Regions from separate parts of the Psychrobacillus sp. FSL K6-1267 genome, predicted to be linked through region 2. Evidence: riboswitches for the same ligand, from Rfam matches in the RefSeq annotation. Region 2 holds a riboswitch; the other holds the start of a gene.
The links. Region 2 has a riboswitch for cobalamin ahead of MHB55_RS19685 (hypothetical protein). Riboswitches for the same ligand answer to the same signal wherever they lie in the genome.
Positions count from the first base shown of each region.

Region 1: linked by a shared signal. The riboswitch ahead of MHB55_RS03495 (ABC transporter substrate-binding protein) and the one ahead of MHB55_RS19685 (hypothetical protein) in region 2 are both predicted to bind cobalamin.

Region 1 is NZ_JBBOOR010000001.1:681,631-684,712, reverse strand. Features, by position in the region: gene MHB55_RS03505 (adenosylcobinamide amidohydrolase) at 1-256, opposite strand, end outside; gene MHB55_RS03500 (FecCD family ABC transporter permease) at 258-1,241, opposite strand; gene MHB55_RS03495 (ABC transporter substrate-binding protein) at 1,246-2,199, opposite strand; cobalamin riboswitch at 2,317-2,458, opposite strand; gene MHB55_RS03490 (DUF1963 domain-containing protein) at 2,615-3,082, opposite strand, start outside.
Region 2 is NZ_JBBOOR010000001.1:3,842,833-3,845,914, reverse strand. Features, by position in the region: gene MHB55_RS19700 (GNAT family N-acetyltransferase) at 1-232, shown strand, start outside; gene MHB55_RS19695 (spore germination protein GerW family protein) at 246-647, shown strand; gene MHB55_RS19690 (VanZ family protein) at 669-1,142, opposite strand; cobalamin riboswitch at 1,278-1,468, shown strand; gene MHB55_RS19685 (hypothetical protein) at 1,640-2,179, shown strand; gene MHB55_RS19680 (ABC transporter substrate-binding protein) at 2,183-3,082, shown strand, end outside.

The DNA of each region.
Region 1 (3,082 bases), 3.2 Mb from region 2:
GATTGTGCAGCTGTGGAAGCACAGCCAACTTTTTCGCTAGCTCCTTCGAGGCAAAGGACTTTAACAGCTTACCTTCGATTAGTACCTCTCCAGATGATGGTGTGAGTATGCCACTCATTAGTTTAAGGAGAGTAGATTTTCCACTCCCATTTGGTCCTAATATTCCTAGCATTTCTCCTTTTGATACTTGAAAGGAAACGTCCTCCACTACTAGCTTTTGATCGTAGCCACCAGAAATATTTTTTACTTCTAGCAAGTTAAGCGCCTCCTTTTTTACGTTGTCTAAAGAAGATAAAAGCAAAAACAGGTGCCCCTATAAACGCAGTAATTACCCCTATTGGAAGCTCTGTTGGAGAAATAATCGTACGGGATACAAGATCACAAATGATCAATAAAGAAGCTCCATTTATAAAGCTCAAAGGAAGCACGTGCCGGTTATCGGAGCCAAATAAAAGTCTAGTCATATGTGGCACTACCAATCCAACAAAACCAATGGTTCCAGACACTGATACGGCTGTGCCTGTAAGCATTGACCCACCAATTAATATCATCATTTTACGCTTCTTTACATCCACACCTAGATGCTGTGCTCGTTCTTCTCCAAAGAGCATGGCATTTAGCTCCCTACGATTTAACCATAGTAATAGTGAACCGATTACCATGAATGGCAATGCCATCTGAACATAGCTCCAGCCCCTCATAGATACACTGCCTAACAGCCAACCAATAATTTGCCGTAGCTCTTCACCTGTCAGAGCAATCATTAAGGAAATGACTGAACCAAGAAATGAGCTAAATATAATACCTGTTAAAATAATCGTTTCCATTTTCATCGCGCGATCTACTAGCCTTGCGAAGGAAATAACGATGAGCATTGTAACTAATGCCCCTACCATACTGAAAACAGGCAAGGTGAACATTCCTAAGAAAGGTACCGAAATTCCAAAAAAGAGTGTAGCCACTGCACCAACAGATGCTCCGGACGACACTCCCAGTGTATAAGGGTCGGCTAGTGGGTTTTTAAGCAAGCTTTGAAAGGCCGCTCCCGCTATTGCCAGGGATGCTCCGACTAATCCTGCGAGTATAACCCGCGGCATGCGAATCTTCCATACTATATTAGTTGCAATCGCATCTGTTCCTGTATCCCATAAAGTACTGATCGGCACCTTTACAGATCCGACCGATACACCTAGCCAAATGGCTACAGCCAACGTAGCCAGTGACAGAATGTAACCGATCATTGATTTACTCACTAAATGCCTCCGGATAGATAGCCTTCGCCACTTCCTCTAAACCTTCTACTAAACGTGGACCTTGGCGACTTGTGGTATCCTCATCCACTTGTACTACTGCATTATTTTTAATAGCTGTCACTGTATCGAAACCATCACGTTGCTTGACCTTTTCAACAATGCCATCCACGTAATCATACGTGATTAACATAACATCAGGATTACGACTTACAATTTCTTCTGGGCTGACTTGGAACCAGCCCTCTTGGTCAGCCATGATATTTTCTGCGTTGACCATCGTTAGAATTTCTTGCATAAATGTATTATTACCAGGAGTATAGATCTCAGGCACATCTGAGGTTTCTACAAAAACTGTTTTCTTTGTTTCTACTTTTGAAACTTTTTCTTGAATTTCGTCAACCTTTGCCTTCATATCCTTTATAATGGCCTGTGCTTCCTCATTTTTGCCTGTTGCACGACCAATCTGCTCGATGGATGTATAGGTTAAGTTAAAATCCTTTGCATCCTGTACTACATAAACCTTTACACCAGAATCTCGTAGCTGTTGTAACCCAGCGTCAGCCATTCCTACTACGGACTCATGAGCGAAGACAATATCCGGATTCAAAGAGATAATTTTTTCAATGTTATACTCCATGCCACCAATTTTTTCTTTTTCTAAGGCTTCCTCTGGATAGCTCTCGTAATCATTAACGCCGACAATTTCCTCATCAAGCCCTAATGCAAATAGAATTTCCGTATTACTTGGAATCATGGAAATAATGGTCTTCGGAGCTTCCTCTAATGTGATTTCTTGGCCTACAGCATCCGTCAATGTAAGCGGAAATGCAGTTTCTGAATTTCCAATTTCTGAACTATCTTCTTTTTCTGATGGAAGTGTCTCTTGCTCATTACATCCAACTAACACAAGCAAGGTCATTCCTATAATTAACCAAAACTTTTTCATCCTTCATTCCTCCTAAAATCAATAAAAAATCTCCCATCCTAGGATGAGAGATAGATAGGTATAAATCTGCCACAAAATACCGATAGCTGACCTACACCAGACCTATCCGCGTAGGTAATGGGTATGCACGTAAGGGCAGGTTTTCTGGCTTATGATGCATATGCATCACTAACAGTGGCGGGACCGCGCTGGACTTTAACCAGCTTCCCTTTTAACTCTAGCAATCCGTAACTAGAGCACCTTTACGCAAAAAATATTCCATTGCTGCTTTGCATTTATTATACCTTATAATTAAATGTTGTCGAGATGGAGACTAGAAGAGAAATTCGAGAAATAAATTAATATCAAGCAATTTTCCGAGTTTAGCGAAACATTAATTCCTTAACCTTGTAATCTATGAGTAATCACTGGACTATTAATAAAAATCGCAGTACACAATCCAATCTTGTTTATCTTGATTGTAGAAAAAATAAAAACTGCCACTATCTACTATATTGAATTGCGCCTTGGCATCAGAGCTTATCTGAAAGACAAACGGATAATCTTCACCATATGAGACTCCGCTCTGTGTATAGGATGGATATCCACCAACCTTGTGCATGGGATAAATATTTTCGACGATATCGTCGTAATACTCTATATCACTCTCCAATTCAAGACGTAAAATTTCATCTTGAATTTCTGGTTCTATATCTCCTGAATCCCATGCTGGGGTATCGTTCTCAACTAATATTGGTTTTAATGGAAAAGACTTCATTCTTGAAGATTGTTCATTTATCTTTTGTATTTCATTAATATTAGTAAAACAATTTATCTTAAAAAAAGAAGCTAAATTATCTTCAATTAAATGATTATATACATTAAAATCCATATAAACAGTGAT
Region 2 (3,082 bases):
CTCAAAGGGAAGAAGAAAAGGTGTAGGAAAGGCCCTAATGGAGCGAGCCATTAACCAGGCAATAGAAACTAATGAAATAGAAAAGATTAATCTATCTGTTGTGTCGAATAATGAATCCGCAAAAAATTTATATTTACAATTAGGTTTTAAGGTATTTGGAGTAGAAGAAATGGCTTTAAAGGATAGAGACGTCTATTACGAAGAACATCACATGACACTTATTCTAAATTAAAGGAGATAATTTAATGGAGGAAAAATCAAGTAACCTAGAAAAACAAGGGGGAAAGCTACCATTGTTTCAATCCCCAGTCCGTTCCATTTTCGAAAAGTTTTCCAGAGAAAAAGATGTGTCTCTTATATACGGAGAACCAATTGTATTGGAGAACAAAAGGATCTTACCTGTTGCCAAAGTTAATTATTTTGTAGGTGGAGGCGGAGGTGGAGGTAACACGATTTCAGATGAAGAAAATTCTACAGGTCAAGGAGAAGGAGGCGGTGGTGCCTTTTCGATAAAACCGGTTGGAATATATGAAATCACTGCGGAGGAAGTTAAATTCAAGCCTGTCCTTCCGTTTAATCAAATACTTACTGTTTTTTCAGTAGTCACGCTAGGGATTGTTTTCTTGTTGAGAAAAAGATGTAAATAGATAGGGAAAGAACGCTTCCTTCTAAAGGTTAGCGTTTTTTCTATGCTTCAACCATTGAACAAACGTTAGCAGAAGCATGACAAAAATAGCCCCGCCTGTATCTAATAGAACATCCTGAAAAAGGGCAGATCGTCCACTCGTAAAGGATTGATGGAATTCATCTGCGACTGCTAGAAGAAAGGTAATCATTATTGCAGTAAGTTTTCGATACTTCCTCTTCGGCAAAGCAATATAAATAGCTAAACTAATCAAACCAAAATAAAAAAAGTGGACTCCTTTTCTTATTAAGAATTCGACAAATGCATAGTAGCCACGTTCCTCGACAGAGACATAGAATCCCCAATAAGGAATATGAAATAATGATAAAAAAGACTCCAATGGCTTGTTTGGAAGCCATTCTTTAAGCACGGCTACCAAAGACTGTTGCTCGGAAGTCTGCCCGGAGGCTATAAATACAAAGACAAGTAAAAGTAAAAGTGGAATAAATTTTTTCATATAAAAACAGTAGCATAAATTGAATGAGAAACAAAATAATTGCAGACTTTATAGCTAATAAAAGAGTAAAAAGCTGGTTGTTTCACAAGCTTCTATCACCAATTGAAAGGCTATGGTACACTTACGATAAGTGAATAATTTTTGCAGGGAAAAGGTGCTGACTTGTCAGCTTAATTAGGGAATTCGGTGAAAAACCGAAGCTGTATCCGCAACTGTAAATGCTGATGAAATAAGAAAAATACCACTGTTGGCTAAAAGCCAATGGGAAGGTTCTTAGAGTAAAATGATGCATGAGCCAGGAGACCGGCCTTTTCTTGAACGTATAAATACTCTTCGGAAGTTAAGGGGTTGTACGGCACGTTTCTATTTTCGATTAAATTTCTAACGATAAATAGGTATTGCGCCGCCCTTTTTTAGGGTGGCGTTTTTTTGTGCTGTAAGAAGTCGAGTATTGTATTGCCGAAAATTCACAAATAACTTGGAAAGGGGGCAGAGCATTGAAAAAAGACATGCGATATATTTGTTATCCATTTATGAGAGAAAAGCCGTCTACAGTAGACTTTGAGATTCGAACAGACTCATTGACCACACGTATTGGATTGGCCGCATCTTTAACAAAAGATATTCCAAGAGTTTACGAGGATTTAATGTATCTGGCACCGATGGCATATCACGTAAATGGTTCTGTTAGAGGGAAGCTAGCAATCAATGAAAAGGATTTACAAATTCTAAGTGATATGTATGATTTCTACGTAAGTGAAGTGGAAGGAAGAGTAGATATATTCGTACTTCCACAAGGCTCAACAGCTGCATGTGAATTACACGTGTGTCGTAGTGAAGCAAAAAAATCTGTAAGGGCTTTACATAAAGTTTCATTAGAAAGAGAAGTACCAGAGATTTTGTTTGATTACACACAGCTATTAGCAAATGTATTGTTTGCAATGGCGGTATATGTAAATAAGCATCATGGAGTAGAAGAGATTCAATTTGTCAGTAAATCATATCCGATGAGAAAAAAGAAAAAAGTGGAGGATTAACAAATGAATAAACAATTAAGGAATTGGTTAGCGGTACTAATACTTTCTATCTTGCTTGTAGGCTGCCAAGAGGCTGAAAAAAATACAGCTGTTGAAACAGATTCTGTACAAGAAGTAAAAGAATATACTGTAACGGATGATATGGGGAAAGAAGTTACATTCGAAGAAGTTCCGGAAACGATTGTGTCTCTACAACCAAGTAACACAGAAATCCTGTTTGCCCTTGGTGTAGGAGATAAAATTGTTGGAGCTACAGAATACGATACCTATCCAGAAGAGGCACTAGAAATTGAACGAGTTTCCGATTCTATGAAGTTCAACGCAGAACGTATTTTAGAGATAAATCCAGATGTTGTAATTGCTTATACAACTGGATCTGAGGAAGAGCTTAAAGTGTTGGAAGACGCGGGGTTAGATGTTTTTGTCATTCAATCGGCGCTATCATTTGAAGACGTCTATGGAGATATTGAACAGTTGGCCGCAGTAATGGGAGTAGAGGATAAAGGAACCGATCTTGTTGACTCTATTAAAACTACTATTCAAAGTGTTCAGGACAAAGTATCAGGTGTAAGCGATCAGAAACACGTCTACTTTGAAATAAGCCCATCTCCAGAAATTTTTACAACAGGAAAAAATACTTTCCAACAAGAAGTTTTGAGTAAAGCTACAGTTGTAAATATTTTTGGAGACCAAGAGGGATGGATTAAATTATCTGAGGAAGATGTCATTAAGAAAAATCCTCCGATTATCTTGACTACCGTAAATTATGTAGAAGATCCAATTGGTGAGATTAAGGCTCGTCCAGGCTGGAATCAGTTGGAGGCAGTGCAAAACAACGCCATTTTCCAATTAGATCAGGACATTATGTCTCGCCCAGGACCACGAATTGGTGAAGCTGTAGAA